One region of the Stenotrophomonas sp. 109824_Sma genome, then DNA from elsewhere that is predicted to be linked to it. Evidence: predicted binding sites of a transcription regulator. Region 1 holds the regulator's gene; each other region holds the start of a gene.
What was found. Region 1 encodes FliA, which starts transcription of late flagellar genes. Its sites were predicted from a motif close to TAAAGTTTNNCNNNCNNNGGCCGATAA; they were not measured.
Positions count from the first base shown of each region.

Region 1 (7,232 bases):
TGAGACACCGGTACGGGCTACTGGTGCGACTTCACAGTTTTACGGGTTCAGCAAGCGGGTCAGTCGTGCGGGCTGCGCAGGCCATCGACATCCAGGATCAGCGCCATGCGACCATCCCCGATCAAGGTTGCACCGGCGTAACCGCGCAGGCCGCGCAGGGCTTTCGGTAGTGGCTTGATGACCACTTCCTCGCGCCCGCGCACCTGGTCCACGACCAGGCCGAAGCGCGCTTCGCCGGCCTGCAGCACCACGATGGTCAGCAGGGTCGACGCGGCGGGCGTCACATCCAGCCACTGGCGCAGATCGACCAGTGGCAGCGTGTGCGAACGGCGGTCGAGCACGGCGCGGCCATCGAACCAGCCCAGCGAGGTGCGCGGCGCGTGCAGCACTTCCATCACGCGCGCCAGCGGCAGCGCATAGACGTCCTCGCCGGCCTGCACCAGCAGGGTCGGCAGGATCGCCAGGGTGAGCGGCACGCGGATCAGGAAGCGGCTGCCGCGGCCCAGCTCCGACTGGATCTGGATCTGGCCACTCAGTTCGCGGATGCGCGACTGCACCACGTCCATGCCAACGCCGCGGCCGGAAATATCCGTGACCTGCTGCTTGGTCGAGAAGCCGGGCAGGAACACCAGGTGCAGGCACTCCTCGCTGCTCAGGCGGGCGGCGGCCTCCGGATCGATCAGGCCCTTCTCGCGTGCCTTCGCGCGCAGCTTTTCCGGGTCGATGCCGGCGCCATCGTCCTGCACCTCGATGCTGACGTAGTCACCTTCCTGTTGCGCCGACAACCGCACATGGCCCATCCGCGGCTTGCCCTGTGCTTCGCGCAGGTCGGGCATTTCCACGCCATGGTCGATGGCGTTGCGGACCAGGTGCACCAGCGGGTCGGCCAGCGCTTCGACCAGGTTGCGATCGAGCTCGGTCTCGGCGCCGATCAGCTCCAGGTCCACTTCCTTCTTCAGAGAGCGGGCGACGTCGCGGGCGACCTTGGGGAAGCGCGAGAATACCTTGCCCACCGGCTGCATGCGGGTACGCATCACCGCCGACTGCAGGCGCGCGGTGGCGATGTCCAGGGTGGACACGGCGCGGTCCAGCTCCTCGTCGCGCAAGCGCGCACGCAGGGTCTTGAGCCGGTTGCGCGACAGCACCAGTTCGCCGATCAGGTTGACGATCGCGTCCAGGCGCTTGGTGTCCACGCGCACGGTGTGTTCGGCCTCGGCCAGCGGCTTGGCGGCGGGCTTGGCCGCCGGTGCCGGTGCGGCCGCCGGGCGCGGGGCGGCGATCGGTGCCGGTGCCGCCGCCGCCGCGGGCTTGGCGCCGGGTGCGGCGCCACCGTGCAGCTGGTCGAGCAGGGCTTCGAACTCGTCCTCGCTGATCAGCCCGTCGTCGGCCTTCTTTGCCGGCGCCACCGCAGTCGGTGCGTTGCCGCCGTGCAGCTGGTCGAGCAGGGCCTCGAACTCGTCGTCGGTGATCAGGTCGCTGCCTCCCGCAGCGGGCGCTGCTGCGGCGGCGGGTGCAGCCACGGCACCGCCATGCACGTCGAACTGGGCGATCAGGTCAGGCGGTGCATAGCCCGGCTCGGTGCCGGAAGACACGGCATCCAGCATCGACTGCAGGTAGTCCAGCGATTGCTGGGCGGCGTCGAAGTGATGGGCCTGCAGCACGGCCTGGCCGGCACGTGCAGCGCCCAACGCTTCCTCAGCGGCGTGGCACAGCTCGACCATGGCGGTGACACCGAGGAAACCGGCGCCGCCCTTGAGCGTGTGGTAGCCGCGGAACACCGCGTTGAGCTGTTCGGTGTCCTGCGGTGCCTGCTCCAGCGACACCAGCTGTTCGCCGAGGCGATCCAGGATTTCCTGTGCCTCGATGATGAAATCGGCAGTGATGTCGTCGGATACCGCGCTCATGCTTACAGCCCCAGATCCGACAACAGGTCGTCGGCGTCGTTCTGCGAGACCGCGTGGCGGTCCAGTCCTTTCAGTGCCGGCCCGGCCAGTTCCGGGTCGGTGCGATGCTGTTCCGGCGGCAGGCCGAGCGCGCCGAAGCCTTCGTGCACGCGGCGGACGATGCCCACTACGCGACGGATGATCTGCCCGGTCAGGTCCTGGTAGCTCTGCGTCAGGGCGATCTCGGTGAGGTTGTGGCGGATGCGCTCGAGCTGCGCGTCCTGGCCCGGCTGCAGGCCTTCGGCGCGCAGCTGTTCGGTCAGGCTGCGGCATTCCTCGGCCAGGTCCAGGGTACGGTGGGTGGCCTGTTCGGTCATCGCCACCACGTGGTCCAGGCGTGCGCAGGCATCGTCCAGTTCGCCGGCTTCGCTGGGCACGGTCGGCAGTTCACCCAGCGCCTGCCCCAGCTCGCGGGCGAGCCGCGAGAGGCCGCTCATCATCGGCTGCGTGCGCAGCGCGACCAGTCCGTCGATGCGTTGCCGCCACGCGGCTTCGTCACCGGACTCCAGTGCGTCCAGGGCCTCCTGCAGGCGCAGGGCGAGGGCGTTCTTGTCGACCGTGGTATCCATCAGGCGCTGGCCGCCAGGCGTTCGAAGATCTTGCCGAGCTTTTCTTCCAGCGTCTGCGCGGTGAACGGCTTGATGATGTAACCGTTCACGCCGTTCTGGGCCGCTTCAATGATCTGCTCGCGCTTGGCTTCGGCGGTGACCATCAGTACCGGCAGGGTCTTCAGCTTGGCATCGGCACGGATCGCCTTGAGCAGTTCGATGCCGGTCATCACCGGCATGTTCCAGTCGGTGACGACGAAATCGAACGGCTGGCTCTGCAGCAGCGACAGCGCGGCATGCCCGTCCTCGGCTTCGGCGGTGTTGGTGAAGCCCAGATCGCCCAGCAGGTTCTTGACGATTCGACGCATGGTCGAGAAGTCGTCGACGATCAGGATGCGCATGTTCTTGTTCAAAGCAGAGTTCCTTTGTTGTTCATTCCGGGCGGCCGGGGGCAGCCGCCTCGGGGATGTTCATTCTTCCAGGCCGGCGTCGACGGCCTCGAATATCTTCAGCCGGCCGCGCAGGCGCAGCACGGCCTGGCCGTGGATCTGGCAGACCCGCGATTCGCTCACGCCGAGCACCGCGCCGATCTCCTTCAGGTTCAGCTCCTGCTCGTAGTAGAGCGAGAGCACCAGTTGTTCGCGCTCGGGCAGGTGGCCGATGGCCTTGCCCAGCTCGCGGCCGAACTCGCCGCGCTCCAGCACCTGCTGCGGGGTCGGGCCACCCTGGGCGACGGTGTCCAGTTCGCCCTGGTCTTCGATGCGCGACTCCAGGCTCAGCACCTGGCCACGTGCGGCGTCTTCCATCAGCCGCAGGTATTCGGGCAGCGGCATCTCCATCGCGGCGGCCACTTCGGTGGCGCTGGCGGCACGGCCGGTGCTCTGTTCCAGGCGGCGGATGGTGGCGGCGGCATCGCGGGCACGGCGGTGCACCGAGCGCGGCACCCAGTCGCCACGGCGGATCTCGTCGATCATCGAGCCGCGGATGCGGATCGAGGCATAGGTCTCGAACGACGCGCCCTGGTCGGCGTCATAGCTGCGCGAGGCTTCGATCAGGCCCATCATGCCGGCTTGGATCAGATCATCGACTTCGACGCTGGCCGGCAGGCGCGCGGCCAGGTGGTGGGCGATGCGCCGCACCAGGTCCGAGTGCTGGGCGATGACCTCGTTGGCCGCCGAGCGCTGGACTTCCCTGTACTGGGCTGCGCCTTTCATGCGGCCACCCCGCGCTGCTTGAGAATGCGTTCGAGGAAGAACTCGACACCGCCACGCGGTTCGGTCGGTGCCTGCCAGCGTGCGGTGCGGCGCGCGATCTCGGTGATCGCCAGCGCCGAAGGGCTGGACGGATAGGCCTTCACCACCGGCTGCTGGCGCTGCACCGACAGGCGCAGCCAGTCATCCTGCGGCACGCAGCCCAGGTAGTTCAGCGAGACATCGGCGAGGAACTTCTCGCAGACGCGGGTCAGCTTCTCGTACAGCACGCGGCCCTCGTTCGGGTCACGCACCATGTTGGCCACCACCTGGATGCGGTCCACGCCACGTTCGCGCGACAGCACCTTGATCAGTGCGTAGGCGTCGGTGATTGAAGCCGGCTCATCGCAGACCACCACTACGGTGTCCTGCGCGGCCTGGCAGAAGGTCAGCACGCCGTCGGTGATGCCGGCGGCGGTATCGACCACCATGATGTCCAGCTCGCGTTCCAGTTCGGAGAACACGTTGACCAGGCCGACATGCTCGGCCGGGGCCAGTTCGGCCATGTGCCGGCGGCCCGATGCGGCCGGGACCACCAGCACGCCGTTCGGGCCTTCGACGATGACGTCGTCCAGGGAGCAGCGGCCGGCAACCAGGTCGGCCAGCGTAAAGGTGGGGTTCAGCCCCAGGATCACGTCGATGTTGGCCAGGCCGAGGTCGGCGTCCAGCAGCAGCGTGCGCTTGCCCATGCCGGCCAGCGCCACGGCCAGGTTGGCGGACACATTCGTCTTGCCCACGCCGCCCTTGCCGCCGGTCACGGCAATGGTGCGCACAGGGCCGAGCGGCTCGCTGCGGGTGGCCGACAGCGGGAAGGTCTTGGTCAGCTTGGCGTACTCACGCGACGGCATGGTTCAACTCCGGGTTGCAGGGCATATCGGCCGCTCGGCGCAAATCTTCAAGGCGAAGTACAAGATTGGCTGCACTGGCCCGGTGCAGGTCCTCCGGCACGTCCTGGCCATCGGTCACCCAGGTGATCGGCAGGGCGTGGTCCACGGCCACCGACAGGGCGTTGCCGAAGCGGCCGGTCTCGTCCAGCTTGCTCAGCACCAGCCCCTGCAGGTTGGCCGCACCGAAGCGGCGCACCACCTCGTCCATGTCGCCGAAGCTGGTGTTGGCCGGCAGCACCAGCAGGGTGCGGACCTGGCGGGCGGCGCGCAGCCACTGCAGCTGGGCGGCCAGGGCACGGTCGCGCGGGCCCAGGCCCGCGGTGTCGATCAGCACCAGCTTGTAGTCCTTCAGGCGTTCCAGCAGCTGGTCCAGGTCGGTGCCGCTGTTGGCCTCGTGCACGGCGATGCCGAGCTGGCGGCCGTAGCCATACAGCTGCTCACGGGCACCGATGCGGGTGGTGTCGGTGGTGACCAGGGCGACGTCGCGCGGTGCGTGCTTCTCGGCGAAGCGCGAGGCCAGCTTGGCGATGGTGGTGGTCTTGCCGGCGCCGGTCGGTCCGACCAGGGCGATCACACCACCTTCTTCCAGCGGGTCGACCGGAGCGATCGGCAGCTTGCGCGAGATCAGCCCCAGCATTAGGCCGCGGCCGCGGTGGGCCTCGGTCTCCAGCGGGATCTGCATGGCCACGTCGCGGGCCAGGCCGGCATCGAAGCCGTATTCGTCCATCAGGTCCAGCGCGGTGGCGCGCACCGGGCAGCCACGCAGGCGCTCGTCGGTGAAGCGGTTCATCTCGCGCTCGATCACCTGGCGCATGCCGGCCACTTCCTGGCGCAGCTGGCGGATCTCGGCGTCGTCCTGGGCGACCACGGTCAGCGTCGGTGCCGGGGCCAGCATCGGGGCCGGGCTGGCCTCGACGACGGCTTCGACCGCTGCCGGTTCGCTGGCGGCGATATCTGGCTGTGCATCGGTCACGACAGCGGTCGGCAGCGGCGGCGGCTGCACGGCCGGCGCCGCGCTTTCGTGATGCGTCTCATGCGGCGGGTCGATCTGGAAGCGGGCGCGGTTGGCCGGTGCGACGATGGCTTCGGCGAACGGGGCGAAGATCTGGTCCGGCAGCGCCGGTTCGTTGACGGCGGCACGCGCCAGGGTGGCGGCGAAGCCGGTGCTGCCGCGGGTCGGCACGATCTCGTCGGCGCTGTCCAGGGTGCGGCCGGTGGCGCCGACGGCGGCGCGGGCGAGGGCGGCGACGGCCGAGGTGGTGGCGGCGACCGGTTCCGGCGCCGGGGTGCTGCTGCGGCGGCGGGTGACGGCGGCGATCACCGCGTCGGCGGCGGTGCGCGGCTTGGGGGCCGGCGGCGGTGCGACATCACGGCGCGAGGCTTCCAGTGCACGCTGCACGGCGCTCTCGTCGTAGTTGGCGGCGGCGACGATCTCGATACCTTCCTCGATCCGGCGGTTGGACAGGATCACGGCGTCAGGACCATGTTCCTTGCGCACCAGGTTCATGGCCGAGCGCATGTCGGCGGCGACGAATCGTTTGATTTTCATGCTGTGGTCACGGGACGAAGACGGCGGGGTGGCGGTCGGAGAACTCGGGTGGTCGGTGGTCTGCACGGTGCGGGTTCCCCTTGGTATCTGTCTGTTGCGTTGGTTCGAAAGTGGTGTCTGTTTTCTGGCGCATCGGAGGGCGGCGTCAGCTGATCGTTCCGACCAGCTTCAGGCGCTTGTCCTCCGGCACCTCGCTGTAGGCCAGGACCGACAGCGACGGAACGCTGTGGCGGACCAGGCGGGCCAGCGCGGCGCGCACCGGGCCAGGTACCAGCACGACCGCGGGCTCGTTGCGGGCTTCCTGCTTGCTGACACATTCGGCCAGGCTCTGGTGCAGTCGCTCAGCGAGTCCGGGTTCCAGCGCGGCGCCGTTGCCCTGCGTGGACTCCTGCAAGACACGTTCCAATTGCGGGTTGAGGGTGAACACCGGCAGCTCCGCCGACATTCCGGCGATCTCCTGCACGATGAAGCGGCCCAGCGCGGTGCGCACGGCGGCGGTCAGCACGGCCGGGTCCTGGCTGCTGGGCGCGTGTTCGACCAGTGCTTCGGCGATCTTGCGCAGCTGGCGGATCGGAATGCGCTCGACCAGCAGGTTCTGCAGCACGCGCACCACTGCCGACAGCGGCAGCGCCTTCGGCGTCAGATCTTCGACGAGCTTCGGCGCGCTCTTGGCCAGGTTGGCCAGCAGGTGCTGCACTTCTTCGTGGCCGAGCAGTTCCGGCGCGTGCTCGCGGATCAGGTGCGACAGATGGGTGGCGACCACAGTGGCCGGATCGACCACGGTGTAGCCCAGCGTTTCGGCCTGGGCGCGCTGGTGCGGCTGGATCCAGGTGGCATCCAGGCCGAACGCGGGGTCCTTGCCGGCGATGCCTTCCAGCGCGCCGAGCGCACTGCCCGGGTCCAGCGCCAGTTCGCGATCAGGATGGATCTCGGCGGTGGCCACCGGCACGCCGTGCACCAGCACGCGGTAGCCGTTGGCCGGCAGTTCCAGGTTGTCGCGGATGTGCACCGACGGGATCAGGAAGCCGACATCCTGGGTCAGCTTGCGGCGCACG
Region 1 is NZ_CM151078.1:2,212,216-2,219,447, forward strand. It holds gene ACZK1G_RS10475 (chemotaxis protein CheA) at 60-1,904, opposite strand; gene ACZK1G_RS10480 (protein phosphatase CheZ) at 1,907-2,512, opposite strand; gene cheY (chemotaxis response regulator CheY) at 2,512-2,904, opposite strand; gene ACZK1G_RS10490 (RNA polymerase sigma factor FliA) at 2,962-3,705, opposite strand; gene ACZK1G_RS10495 (MinD/ParA family ATP-binding protein) at 3,702-4,589, opposite strand; gene flhF (flagellar biosynthesis GTPase FlhF) at 4,576-6,177, opposite strand; gene flhA (flagellar biosynthesis protein FlhA) at 6,323-7,232, opposite strand, start outside.

Region 2 (7,232 bases), 1.9 Mb from region 1:
CTCTCCCGCTTCAGCCCGAAGTGGCAGTTCCGCTTCAACTTCTTCCAGCAGCACGGCGCTCCCAAGGAGCCGGGTTTCAAGCAGGCCTGGAAGGCGCTGTCCTTCGGCGACCGCCTGAAGGTCAACATCAACTTCTTCGCCTTCTTCTTCGGCGCCATCTACCTGTTCATCCTGGGCATGTGGCGCAAGGCGCTGGTGGTGATCGGCATCAACATCGTGCTGGTCATCGTCACCCTGTTCCTGCCGGAGATCATCGCCCGCGCATTGTTCATCGCCATGAACTTCCTGGTCGCCTCCAGCACCAACTACAGCTACTACCTGGAGCAGGTGAAGGGCAAGGCCAGCTGGAACCCGTTCGAAGGCATGTTCTAAGCCACCGCAGTCACCGGACGCGGTCCGGTGCACCAGCGAGAGCAACGATGACGCCCGGCCTTGGCCGGGCGTCATCGTTCATGCAGTGCCTCAGGCTGCGCGGCGTGACGGCACCTGCGGCTCGGCCTGCAGGCGGAAGCGCGATACCGCCACCGCCAGCTGCTCGGCCTGCTCTTCCATCGCCCGCGCGGCGGCGCTGGCTTCCTCCACCAGCGCGGCGTTCTGCTGGGTGGTTTCGTCCATCTGCACCACGGTCTGGTTGACCTGCTCGATGCCGGCCGACTGCTCGCGCGAGGCCGCCGAGATCTCGGCCATGATCTCGTTGACCCGGCCGACCTGGCCGACGATTTCCTGCATGGTGCGGCCCGCGCCGTGCACCAGCTGCGCACCGGCACCCACCTGCGCCACCGAGGCGTCGATCAGCTCCTTGATCTCCTTGGCCGCACCGGCCGAGCGCTGCGCCAGTGCGCGCACTTCGCTGGCGACCACGGCGAAGCCGCGGCCCTGCTCACCGGCGCGCGCCGCTTCCACTGCCGCGTTCAGCGCAAGGATATTGGTCTGGAAGGCGATGCCATCGATCACCGAGATGATCTCGGCGATGCGCTGCGACGACGCTTCGATCTGCTCCATGGTGTGCACCACCTGGCTGACCACCTGGCCACCTTCGCTGGCCACGCCCGCCGCGGAACCGGCCAGCGTGTTGGCCTGCAGCGCGTGATCGGCATTCTGGCGCACGGTGGACGTCAGCTCTTCCATCGACGCGGCCGTTTCTTCCAGGTTGGCGGCCTGCTGTTCGGTGCGCCGCGACAGATCGCTGTTGCCGGCGGCGATCTCGCCGGCGGCCAGGCGGATGCTGGCCGCCGACTGCTGGATCTGGCCGACGATCTGGGTCAGCTGCTGCACGGTGCTGTTGGCATCGTCGCGCATCACTGCGAACACCCCGTGGAAGTCGCCCTGCATGCGGGCGCTGAGGTCACCGGCGGCGATCGCGCGCAGCAGCGTCGACAGCGCCGCCAGGTTGTGGTCGCTGACCTGCATCATCGTGTTCAGGGTCTCCACCATGCGGCGGAAATCGTGGTCGAAGCGCAGTGCATCACCGCGCACGGCGAAATCACCGGCGGCGGCAGCGGCGGCCAGCTGCTGGATCTGCTCGTTGATCGCGGCCAGGTTGCTCTTGGTGGTCGCCATCGCGGCGGTGAACACCGCCTTCTCGCCCGGCAGCGCTTCCATGTCCACGCTGAGGTCGCCCACGGCATAACGCTGCATCACTTCAACCAGGCGCTGGGTGACCGCATTGCTGGACGCCACCAGCTGGTTGCTGTCGGCCACCATGCGGCCGTACTCGCCCGGGAACGCCGCGGCATCCATGCGGTAGCTGAGTTCACCGGCATCGTGGCGGCGCGCCATTTCGGCCTGCGCGGCCATCACCGCTTGCAGCTGGCCGCGCATGCCCTGCATCGCGTCCAGCAGGCGCCCCACTTCGTCATTGCTGCGCGCCGGCAACGTGCTGTCCAGCTTGCCGGCGGCGACGTCGCCGGCCACGCGCACCGCTTCGGCCAGCGGGCGGATCGCCAGGCGGCGCAGCAGTACATAGACACCGGCGCTGAGGGTCAGCGCGGCGATCACGCCGACCAGCAGGGTCAGCCACAGCAGCTGGCGCGCTTCGGCCACGATCACCGCATGCGGCATCACCACGCCCAGCGCGAAGCGCTGCGGGGCATCGCCCACGCGCAGCGGCACATACACGCGCACGTTGCCGGCCGCATCGGGGCTGAAGGCCTCGAACGGGCGGTCGGCGGCGATCTCGGTCAGCATGCTGCGGGTCAGTGCATCGTTACGCGGCTTGCCGATTTCGGCGGCGTTGGCCGAGGCCAGCACCACGCCCTTCGGCGACAGCAGTTCGATCCGGCCGGCCCCCATCGGCTTCAGCGTGGCCAGGTGCTTCTGCAGTGCCGCCAGCGAGAAGTCGACGGTGAATACACCGAGGAACTTGTCGTTCTCGATGATCGGCGTGCTCAGCGTACTCATCAGCACCTGCTGCCCGGCGATGTCATAGGCATAGGGCTCGCTGACCTTGGGAAGCTTGTCGCGGCTGGGCACGATGTACCAGTCACCGGAACCACTGGCAGTCTCGGTGTAGTCGGTCATCTGCGACTGCTGCGGCTTGCCGTCATGCCAGGCCCAGTAGCTCATGTAGCGGCCGGTGGCGTCGTGCGCTTCGGTGTTGACGAACGCCGCATCCTTGCCGTCGAAGGCGTCAGCCTCCCACATGGTGCTCTTGCCCAGCCATTCCGGATGGGTGCGCAGCTGCTCACCCAGTACGGCGGCCAGGCTGGCGCGATCGGGCACATCGCCACGGGCGCGCTGGGCCAGCACGGTCTCGACCATGGCGTCATTGCTGGCGAAGGCAGTGCCCAGATCGGCCGAGACCTGGCGTGCTTCGGCGGTGGCCTCGCTGGTCATGGTCTGGCGCGAGGCGCTGATCAGGCTGGCGCTGGCCTGTCGGTAGATCAGGAACGCGGTCAGGCCGAAGCACAGCAGCGCGATCGCGGCGGTGCCCAGCATCAGCTTGTGGGCGATGCTGCCCGGACGACGGGCAGCGGCGGAGCGGGAAGAAGACATGGGAGGGTCCGCAAGGCAGTTCAGGACGACCGGCACCACGAAGGCACCGTGCAGGCGCGCGATCCGTCGCGCAGGCCACCGGCCGCCGGGCGGGCCCGGCGCTGGAAGCGCACCGGGTTAGCGGCCGCCCGCCAACGAGGTTGAGGCGACCGGCCTGCACATTCCTGAATCTGCTCAGGGTCGACTCAGCTACCCGCCCGTCGCGATGCCCTCACTCGGCCACGCGGTCCTTGATCCACTGCGCGCGCGGCAGCACCTCGATGCTGCCGACGGCGTACTGCTGCAGCACGTCGTCCGGCCCGAAGCACGGTTGCCAGCCCAGCTCGCTGCGCAGGCGGGCACTGTCGTAGACACGGTCGATGCTCAATGGCAGCGGCCAGCCACGGCGTTCGAACTCGGCCAGCAGCTGCGGCGCGCGGCGGGCCAGCACGCTGCGCGGGTGGGTGGCCAGTTCCAGGCAGTCCTCGCGCCGGAACGGCGTCGGCGCGCAGGCGAGGTAGCGGGCGAAACGGGCGCCTTCGTCGAGCAGCAGTGCAGCATGTGCGCTGGCCACATCGCGGGCGTCGATGCCGCGATGCAGGCGGAACATCGCCATCCGTTCGGGCGGTTCCGGGAAGCACCGGCCCATGCGCAGCACGCGAACGCTGAAGCCCGGCGTGGCGGCAGCTTCAGCCAGGGTCTCGGCCTGCAGCTTGGTGCGGTGGTAGATCGTGCGCGGCAGCGGCTCGGTGTCTTCGTCGATCCAGCGGCAGCCACCGGCTACCACGGCATGGCCGTACAGCGCCGTGGTGCTGGTCAGCACGAAACGCCGTGCGCCGGCTTCGCGTGCGGCCTGCAGCAGGTGCGCGGTTGCCTCCACGTTGATCTGCTGGAACACCGCGTCCGGCACCAGGCCAACATGCGGGGCATGCAGGGCCGCGGTATGGATGACCGCGTCCACGCCCTTTACCGCGCGTGCGACGGCCTGGCGGTCGGTGACATCGGCAATGATGCGCGTGGTGGCGAACGGGCTGCGGTCCAGCCCCACCACTTCGTGGGCGGCCGCCAATGCACCGAAGATCGCGCGCCCGATGCGCCCGGAACTGCCGGTCAACAGAATCTTCATTGAGTCCATTCACTCGAAGCGCCCGGGAACTACCGGGATGCCTCGATTCTAGGCATGCATTCGCGCATCTGCGATAGGACAGCCATGCAATCGTGCGTTCATCTTGACGACTTCGCAGGCGCCAGCAGTTGCCGCGCGATGAACAGCGGATCGTCGCCGCCGGCCACATCAGGCCTCACGCCGGTGCCTTCCCAGTTGCCACCGGTGCGCAGATTGATGGGTTGCCGGTCGGGAATGCTGATCTGATAGCCATCGGGCAGCAGCACAGGATCACCAAACATATGCGCTGCGCCGCCACTGCGCGTGCCGACAATCCGCGCGCGACCCAAGGCCTGCAGCGAGTAGGCGACGAACTCGGCGGCCGAACCGGTGCGGCGGTCGATCAGCACCACCAGCGGTTTCAGGTAGGCGGGCAGGCTCGCCGGCGGCAGCGGTACCGGCGTGCGCCGGCCGCGCTGGTCCAGCTGCTGCACCGTGCCGATCTTCGCGTCCAGCAGCGTCCGTACCAGCAGATCGGCACTTGCATCGTCGCCGCCGCCGTTCTGGCGCAGGTCCAGCACCAGGCCATCGGTGTCGGCCAGCAGCATGAAGGCCGCAGCAAGCTTCGGCCGCGCCAGATCCAGCGGATAGAAGGTACTCAACCGCAGGTAGCCAACGTTGCCCTCCAGCACCCGCACCTCGCGCACGCCGGCGCCGTTGCTGCGGGCATCGGCGCGCCAGGCCATCAACCAGTCGTCCTGGCCGGCCGCCGCGTCCACGCGTTCAACGTGGAAGTGGCCATCGAACATGTCCAGGTCCTGGTTCAGGCGTGCGCTGAACGCAGCAGGATCCGAGCAGCTGTCCGCATAGCGCTGCTGCGTCGACCAGCTGCGCAGGGCGTCGGCGATGCGGGCGCCCTGCGCCTCGTCCAGGTACTGCGCCTGCACGGCGCTGGCGGCCGCCTGCAGGACCCCGTCCTGCGCGGGGCAGGCCGCCGCCAGCAACGCGCCGAGCATCCAGGAGACCGCCATCATCCACCCCGCATTGAAGATATATAAGTGCTTATATATCATCCCGGTCATGGATCTCCAACACGCCACGCTGGGTACCCTGCTGCGCGCCCTGCTCGACCAGCTGGACCCGGCCGTCGAGCAGGCCTACCAGGACCTGCGCCTGGACTACCGGCCGCGCTACACGCCGGTGCTGCGCACGCTGATGGCGCAGGGCCCCTGCCGGATCAAGGACCTCGCGCTGGCCTGCGGGCTCAGCCATTCTGCGCTCAGCCAGACCGTGGCGGCGATGGTGCGCGATGGTTGGCTGCACACTGCCAACGGTGACGACGGGCGCGAACGCATCCTGCAGTTGAGCCCACGCGCGCAGCGCGCGACGCCTGTGCTGCAGGCGCAATGGCAGGCCACCGCAGTGGCGGCACGCAGCCTCGATGCCGATCTGGGCCAGTCGCTGGAGCAGGTGCTGCGCGAAGCACTGGTGGCGCTCGAACAACGGCCCTTCGCACAGCGCCTGCAGGACGCCCGCCGTCGCTGAAGCGCTACTGCTCTGCGGCCATCTCGATCTCGCTGAGGAAGGTCCAGCTGCCGTTGGCCACGCGCAGCTCCAGCGTGCGGCACTGCGCGGCCAGGGGAACTGCATTGCCGAGCACGTACTCCTCCTCGGTCGAGCCCATCACGCCGGACTGGGTGAAGGGTGCCGACAGCGTGCCGATCGGGACGGCGGCAGTTCCCGGCTCGGCGCACATCACCTGCACCGACGTCGGCGTGACGATGCCCCAGGCCTGGCGGGTCATCGTGTGCAGGCCGATCCAGTCGACCCGTCGGCGCTGGCCGAGGTCGATGGTGATGCTGACGTTGCCGTGCACGCCTACCCAGCCCGCGTCCATCGGATTGCGCGGGTCGCCTACACGGCGGTCGAACAACTCATGGCCGCTGCTGTCGGGATAGCTGGCTGCCGGCGCCACGCTGTAGCGATAGGTGGTCTGCACCGGATCGACGAGGTACGAGGCACCCAACCCGTACAACCCGCGATAGGTGTTCATCATCCGCGGCGCCTCGCCGTAGCCCTGGCCGGGGCCGACCACTTCGGACATGTGGTACTGGTTGAGCCAGGCAACGCGCTTGCCAGCCGAACGCGCACTCCACAACTGCTGGTTGATGCGCTGCACCGACGCCGACCGGTATGCACCGGACAGGCCGTTGCCGGTGTCCAGGAACAGCGGGCTGCCATGGTTGAACAGCTCGATGTCGGCCCACACGGCGCTGGCGCCCAGCTGCGCCGACAACGCCTGGTAGTACTGCTCGGTGGAGTAGCCCGGTCGATCCCACTGGAACAGTTTCGCGTGCGACGCCGCGCCGATGCCGTCCTGCCAGATCTGCACGTCGACCCCCGTGGCGGTGCGGAACCGCGCTGCAGCGCTGGCCACACTGGCCGGGTCGACGCTGGACGACGCCAGATAGGGCGCCACCATCACCGGCCTGGACGGCGTCGCCGCTTTCAGTGTTGAGACGATCGCGCGGTAGAAGGACACACGATCGGCCGGCACCTGCGCGGGCTCATCGGTGATGTACCAGCCGCCGAATGCCGGATGCGCTGCGTAGTGCTGGGCCAGCAGCGCCATTGACTGTGCTGCATCCTGCGCCACCGCTGCGGCGTTCGCCCCCTGCCAGAACGTCGCGCACTGGCCCGAACTGTAGGTGGTGCCGACCACGACCTTCATCCCGCGCGCCGCGGCGGCGTCCAGTACCGTTCCCAGCTTGGCCGGGAAGCCGGCGATCCATTCGAAATCCTGCGCGCTGCTGGCGCAGCCCGCGCCGGCACGCGTGGCGCGGGTCTGGCCGATGATGAGCGTGTCGTTGCCCAGGTCCTGCAGTTCATCGAGGAACATCGGCAACTGTGCCGCCGGCAACTGCTCATCGGTGGACGAGTAACCGAAGTGGACGAAACTACCGCTCAGCAATACGTTGTCCGCATGGGCCGGCGCAGCGCAGGCCAGCAGTGCGAGCCATCCGAATCTGTTCATGGTGTCCTTTCCTGTCTGGGTTGCCATCCGGCATGCCGGCCCATCCTAGCCAAGCCGCGCCCGCCTCGCAGCAGTGTAGCTGCGCCGTGAAAGGCAGTGCGGTGTGGCGTGAAGCCCGCG
Region 2 is NZ_CM151078.1:4,162,187-4,169,418, forward strand. It holds gene ACZK1G_RS19475 (DUF2628 domain-containing protein) at 1-372, shown strand, start outside; gene ACZK1G_RS19480 (methyl-accepting chemotaxis protein) at 463-2,994, opposite strand; gene ACZK1G_RS19485 (NAD-dependent epimerase/dehydratase family protein) at 3,206-4,099, opposite strand; gene ACZK1G_RS19490 (S41 family peptidase) at 4,198-5,109, opposite strand; gene ACZK1G_RS19495 (MarR family winged helix-turn-helix transcriptional regulator) at 5,159-5,623, shown strand; gene ACZK1G_RS19500 (DUF4434 domain-containing protein) at 5,628-7,112, opposite strand.
Region 2: the regulator FliA is predicted to act here: its motif matches at 3,112-3,138, upstream of ACZK1G_RS19480 (methyl-accepting chemotaxis protein).

Region 3 (7,232 bases), 860 kb from region 1:
GGCGCCACCCAGCGTGGTCGGGAAGCTCACTTCGCCATCCAGCTGGTAGTTGCGCAGGCGCGAGGTCGACCAGTCGGTGCCGTTGAAGCTGCCTTCCGGGCCACCGGCCAGGCCTTCGTTGATGCGCGAGTTGTTCACCGCTTCCACTGCGGCGGTCACCCGCGAGGTCACGTCGCCCCAACGGCCGCGATGGGTGATCGCGCCGGTATTGCGGTACATGCGGTTGGTTTCCGCCTCGCCCTCGGCCAGTGCCGCCAGGTCGACACCGGTCGAGGTACCGGTGGTGCTGACGGCGCGGTCGCCAGCGTAGATGTTGCCCTGGCGGCTGGTACCGGCTTCGAACTCCACCACCTGATCGGCGGTGATGTCCCAGCGCAGCAACGCGTTGACGTCGCGGTTCTTGACGCCCTCGCGGCCAGCCGGCGGCACCGCGTTCGGGTTGGTCGCGTACTGGCGGTTGAGGTCCAGCGAGTCCGCGTCGGTCTTGTTGAGATTGCCGTACAGGCGGAACGACAGGGTGTCGGTCATCGGCCCGCTCAGCTGCAGGCCGACGCGCTCGCTGCCGCCTTCGGCGCTGTGCTCGGGCACCAACCCATACAGGTCGACCGCACCGGTCAGGTTGCCGGTCGGGCGCTTGGTGATGATGTTGACCACGCCGCCGGACGCACCGGAGCCATAGCGCGCCGCCGCAGGGCCGCGCAGCACTTCGATGCGCTCGATCATTTCCGCCGGCACCCAGTTGGTATCGCCGCGCGTATTGCGCTCACCGCTGCGGCCCATGCGTACGGCGTCACGCGCACCGATGCGCTTGCCATCGACCAGGATCAGCGTGTTCTCCGGGCCCATGCCGCGCAGGTCGATCTGGCGGTTGTTGCCGTACTGGCCCGAGGCGCTGTTGCCGGTGAGGTTGACGCCCGGCATGGTGCGCAGCAGTTCGGCGATGTCGTTGGCCGGTGGGCGCTTGGCGATGTCCTCGGCGGTGATGGTCGAAGTGCCCAACGCCTGGCGGGCGATCTGCGAGGCGGTGACATGCACCGTGTCGATATCGGTGGCGTCGGTTTCGGCCTGGGCGGTCAGGGCGCTGCCCGCCAGCAGGGCGGCAACGGCGAGCGCCAGCGGGCGCGGCGAAAGGACAACGGCTCGGGACATGATCTGGACCTTCTGGCAGGGCAACGGGGCCTCTGGCAAAGGGCTTGAGGCAACGACGAGGGGGAGGCGGAGCAGTCCCGCAGTCACCTGCGGCCCGATCCGTGTGCGCATTCTCCCATTAATGCGAGTGATTCTCAAATGCGTTCACTCATTGCCGCAGCGACGCCGATGTGCTTTGCGCACCGTGCAACCCTGCACCGCGCGTAAACTGGCCGGCTAACCCGCCATCAACCGTATGCCGCCGCGGCCGATACCCGTGGTTTGCCGTACGCAGTCAGAGATCGACGTGGAACCACCCCAATTGGACGATGCCAGCCAGCCGCTGGCCGAAGCCTGGCAGCACTGCCTGCAACAGGCCGGCCCCGCCGCCACCGCGCTGCTGCGCGCCGCTGCCATCGACGCCCCGCCCGCGCTGGCCCAACGCTTCTACGAAGTACTGCTGCAGGACGGACGTGCACGCCGCTTCCTGTCCCACGATCAGGTCAAGCAGCGCCTGCAGCCGGCCATGCAGCGCTGGCTGGTGCAGCTGCTGACCACCGATGCCGACGGCATTGCCGCCACCGTCGCCTCGCAGCGGGTGATCGGCGATGTGCATGCCCGGGTCGGCATTCCGGTCGACCTGGTCACCCGCGGCGCACGCGTGCTCAAGCACGAGCTGTTCGTGCGCCTGCGCGATGATGCGCCCAACAGCGCCATTGCGTTCGCCGCCATCGACTGCCTCAGCGCGATCATGGACATCGCCATGGAAGGCATGACCCTGGCATACACCCATGCCCGCGAGCGCTCGACCCGTGCCGATGCTGCGTACCGGCTGTTCTCGCTGGTGCAGAACGTCGGCACCGAACGCGAGCGCCAGCGGGCACTGCTGCTGGACTGGGAGAACGCCCTGCTCTACGCGTTGGCCGGTCATGTGCAGGCCAGCGACAGCGCCAGCCTGGCGACATCGGAGTTCGGCCTGTGGTTCACCCACAAGGGCATCCCCAGCTTCGGCGAGAGCAGCGAGACCCAGCAGGTCGGCCAGCTGATGGCCCGCATCGACAGCAGCCTGCAACAGGCAAGCCATGATGCCCCGGCACAGCGACTGGCCGTGCTGCCGGCCATCCGCGAGGACCTGGCCGCCATCCGCACGCTGATGACGCTGCTGTTCGAGCGCATCGGTGAACTGGATGCCGGCAGCGATGCCCTGACCAACCTGCTCAACCGCCGCTTCCTGCCTACCGTGCTGCGCCGGGAGATCGAACTGGCCACGCGCAACCGCACGCCGTTCTCGCTGCTGCTGCTCGACCTGGATCATTTCAAGGCGATCAACGACGGCCACGGCCACGATGCCGGCGACCGCGCGTTGCAGCACGTCGCCGGCCTGCTCGGCCAGCTCACGCGCGGCAGCGACTACCTGTTCCGCTATGGCGGCGAGGAGTTCGTGGTGGTGCTGGTCGCGGCCAGCGAGTCGCAGGCCTCGGTGATCGCCGAGAGCCTGCGCCGGCAGATCGCACACTCGCCGGTGGCACTGGCCAATGGCCAGGTGCTGTCACTCACTGCCAGCATCGGCGTGGCCGGCCATGACGGCCACCCGGACTACGAGCGGCTGATGGCACGTGCCGACGCGGCGATGTACGAGGCCAAGCGCAGTGGCCGCAACCGCGTGGTGGTGGCCAGTGCGGACCTGCAGGAAGCCCCGGGGCGGCGTGCACTGCAACGCTGATGGCGCGCCGCCTCTACCGACAGCCGGCACTACCGATACGGGCACCAGCCGCTGCTTTCACCGCCACCACCCGCCACGCGGCCCACCACAGCAGCGCCAGCAACGCGATGCCTGCACCCAGCAGGCACACGGCAGGCCAGCCGTGCCGGGCCTGCATCCAGGGTCCGGCCGCCGCACCGGCGCCACTGCCCACCGCATAGAACAGCATGTACAGCGCCACCAGGCGCCCATGCTGTTCTGCCGGCGCGCGCAGCAGCAGCGCCTGGTTCGATACGTGCAGTGCCTGCCCACCGAGGTCGAGCACGATCACGCCCAGCAGCAGCAACGACAGCGACTGCGGCAGGCCCAGCAGCGGCCACCACGCGGCCAGCATCAGCAGCAGTGCGCCAAGACTGACCCGATCGGCGAAACCGCGGTCCATCCAGTGCCCGACCCGCGCCGCCATCAATGCGCCCACTACGCCGGCCAGGCCGAGCGCACCGATGGCCGCGGTGGACCACTGCAACGGAGGCGCCGACAACGGCAGCGGCGCCGCCGCCCAGAACACGTTGAGGCCAGCAAACAGCAGCAACGCCAGCGGCCCACGCTCGCGCAGACTGCGGTCCCGGCGCAGCATGCCCAGCATCGAACCCAGCAGTGCGGACCAGCGCGGCGGTACCGCCGGTACCGGCACCGCCGGCAGGCGCCGCCACAACAGCACGGCCAAGGCCGCCATCATCGCTGCCGACAGCAGATAGACCGCACGCCAGCCGATGGTGGCCGCGATCGCGCCCGATACCACGCGCGCCAGCAACAGGCCGATGAACACGCCGCCCTGCACCACGCCCACCACGCGGCCGCGCTGCTCCGGCGGCGCCAGCGTGGCGGTATAGGCGATCAGCCCCTGGGTCAGCGCGGTGCCCAGCAGGCCGGCCAGCAGCATGCCCGACAACAGCCATGCCGCAGTCCGGGCAGCCGTCAGCCACAGCAGGCCCAGCACCAGCGCCATCAACTGCAGCCGCAGCAGACGTCGCCGGTCACCGCGATCGGCCAACGGCAGCAGGCCAAGCAAGGCCAGCACACTGCCGGCCTGGGTTGCCGCCAGCACTGCGCCCGCCACGGCACGGTCCAGTGCGAAGCCCTGCGCCAGCCGATCCAGCAGCGGTTGCGCGTAGTAGACGTTGGCAACGCTGGCGCCGGCCGCGACCGCGAGCAGGATCAGCAATGGGCGGGAAATCAATGGAACGCTCATGATGTGGTTGCAATTTGAAACTTGGTGCAGGCTATCGCCATTGGTTTTAAACTGCAACCACATCCGGAGGCCCCAGCATGCACGCCAACAGTCCCTGCCCCGTCGCCCGCAGCGCCGACCTGCTCGGCGACCGCTGGGCGTTGCTGGTCATCCGCGATGCCTTCGATGGCATCACCCGCTTTGGCGACTTCCAGCGCAGCCTCGGCGCGGCGCGCAACATCCTCAGTGATCGCCTGCGCAGGCTGGTCGAGGCCGGCATCCTGCAGCTGCAACCGGCCTCCGATGGCTCGGCCTACCAGGAATACGTACTCACCCACGCCGGCCAGGAACTGTTCCCGCTGCTGGTCGCGCTGCGCCAGTGGGGAGAACGCCATCGCTTCGGCGCTGGTGAAGCTCATTCGCAGCTGATCGAATCCAGCACGCGGCGACCGCTGCCCTACATGCAACCGCACGGGCGCGACGGTCAGCCCCTGCAGGCCGCCGCGACCCGCGTGCGCAAGCTCAAGGACGACGGGCGCGGCGCCTGATCCACCCATTCGCGCACACCACGATCCGGCCGCGCCGGTTAGCATCGGATGTTTCCGCCGCAGGACGCCGCCAATGCCGCGCTATCGCCCTTCCCTGATGACCGTCCTGCTGCTGCCGCTGCTGGCCTGGGTCGCCGGAGCCACGCAGGCCCGCGAGGTTGCCGCGCCCGCCGACCACGTGCAGGCCGATGGCCCCTATGTATTCCGCGAGGGCACGCAGCTGCAGGCCAAGTGGATCTGCGACGACAAGGTCGAGTCGCGCACGCTTGCCACGCAGGCCGCAGGCACCGACATCGCCCCACGCTGCGGCTACGGGCACACCGTGCATGTGGCCGCGCCGAATGCACCTTCGATCTCCGTACTGCCGGCCGCGCCGCGCATCGTCGCGCTGTCCGACATCCATGGCCAGTACGGGCTGCTGGTGCGCCTGCTGCGCGCCCACCAGGTCATCGACGCGCAGGACCGCTGGGCACTGGGCAAGGACACCCTGGTCATCGCCGGCGATGTGTTCGATCGCGGCCCGCAGGTGACCGAGGCGTTCTGGCTGCTGTATGGCCTGCAGCAGCAGGCGGCCGCCGCCGGCGGCACAGTGCACTTCGTGCTCGGCAACCACGAAACCATGGTGCTGTACGACGACCTGCGCTACGTCAACCCGAAATACCTGCGCAGCGCCCAGCTGCTCGGCCGCAGCTATCCGCAGCTGTACGGCGCCGATTCGGTGATCGGGCAGTGGCTGCGCACCCGCCCGGTACTGCTGAAGATCGGCGACACCCTGTTCCTGCACGGCGGCATCTCGCCCGAGGCGGTGCAGCTGGCGCTGGACCCGACGCGCACCAACGCGGCCTATCAGGCGTCACTGGGCCTGCCCAAGGCCGAAGTGAAGGCCGACCCGGCCACCGCACCGCTGTATGACGGCAAGACCAGCCCGATCTGGTACCGCGGCTATTTCGATGGCCGCCTCGACACGGCGGGGGTACAGACCGTGCTCGATCGCCTGCAGCTCAAGCGCATCGTGGTCGGCCACACCTCGATGCCGCACGTCAGCAGCTTCCATGGCGACCGCGTGATCGCCATCGACAGCAGCATCAAGAACGGCGAGAACGGCGAACTGCTGTTCATCGAGGATGGCAGGCTCAGCCGCGGCCTGCTGGACGGCTCACGGGTGCCGCTGGCACAAGGCGAGCCCGGCCTGCAGGACTGAATGGCGGGACAGCGCGACGGCCCCCGGCGGTGTCGTCGCGCTCCACCTTCACCCGGTTTGCGGCTACCCTCGGCAACCGAGAGGCCCACCCCGTCCATCCGCTGGGCCCGACCGATACAGGAGCCCCCCGCGCATGCGCGTTCTGATTGCTGAAGACGACCCGGACATCGCCTCCGGCCTGTGCGCCTCGCTGCGCCGACAGGGGCACGTGGTCGACCACGTCGACAACGGCGCGCACGCCGACGCCGCGCTGGGTTCGACCCAGTACGCACTGCTGGTGCTGGACCTGGGCCTGCCGCAGCTGGATGGCCGCGACGTGCTGCAGCGCCTGCGCCAGCGCGGCGATGGCCTGGCGGTGCTGGTGGTGACCGCCCGCGACGGCCTGGCCGAACGCGTGCGCGTGCTCGACCTCGGTGCCGACGACTACCTGGTCAAACCGTTCGCGCTGGACGAATTCGAAGCGCGCGTGCGCGCACAGCTGCGCCGCGTGACCAGCAATGGCAACCCGGACCTGCGCATCGGACGCCTGCGCCTGGACCTGGCCGGGCATCGCGTGTGGATCGACGACCAGTCGCTGGAACTGACCGCGCGCGAGTTCGGCCTGCTGTCGGCGCTGGCAGTACGCGCCGAGCGCATCGTGTCGCGCGCGCAGCTGGTGGAGGCGCTGTGTGACTGGGGCCAGGACCTGACCGACAACGGCCTGGACATCGCCCTGCACCGCCTGCGCCGCAAGCTGCAACCCGGCGGCATGGGCATCCGCACCGTGCGCGGGCTGGGCTACATGCTGGAAGACGCGCAGGACGACAGCGCCCCGTGATCAGTGGACCACCCAGCCTGCGCCGGCGCCTGCTCGCCTTCCTGGCGTTGCCGATGCTGGGCCTACTCACCTTCAATACGATCCTGGCCTACTACGTTGCGCTGGACTATTCCAACCGCATCCACGACCGCAACCTGATCGACGACACGCACTCGTTCGCGCAGATGCTGAGCACCATGCCGGTGACCAGCGACCTGTCTCCGCAGGCGCGCTTCCTGATCGAGTACGACCCCGACGGCCATCGCTATTTCAACGTCGACAGCAGCCGCAAGGGCACCCTCAGCGGCAACGCGGACTTCAGCCCGTATGCCCCTTCGCAGGACTGCACCGGCGTGCATCCGGCGCTGTACGACGGCAACCTCAATGGCCAGCAGGTGCGCATGGCCACCGTCTGCACGCAGGCGATGAACGACCCGCAGGACCAGCTGGCGGTGACCGTGGCCGAAAGCATGGCCGACCGCCGCCAGCGTGCGCGCGAGATCCTGATGATCATCATCCCGCTGATGACCATGCTGGCGCTGGGCACCGCTGCGCTGGTCTGGTTTGGCGTGACCTACGGCCTGCGCATCCTCACGCCGCTGAGGACCCGCCTGGCGCAGCGCCGC
Region 3 is NZ_CM151078.1:1,356,570-1,363,801, reverse strand. It holds gene ACZK1G_RS06340 (TonB-dependent siderophore receptor) at 1-1,149, opposite strand, end outside; gene ACZK1G_RS06335 (GGDEF domain-containing protein) at 1,436-2,851, shown strand; gene ACZK1G_RS06330 (MFS transporter) at 2,865-4,082, opposite strand; gene ACZK1G_RS06325 (winged helix-turn-helix transcriptional regulator) at 4,160-4,609, shown strand; gene ACZK1G_RS06320 (metallophosphoesterase) at 4,683-5,810, shown strand; gene ACZK1G_RS06315 (response regulator) at 5,944-6,627, shown strand; gene ACZK1G_RS06310 (sensor histidine kinase) at 6,624-7,232, shown strand, end outside.
Region 3: the regulator FliA is predicted to act here: its motif matches at 1,377-1,403, upstream of ACZK1G_RS06335 (GGDEF domain-containing protein).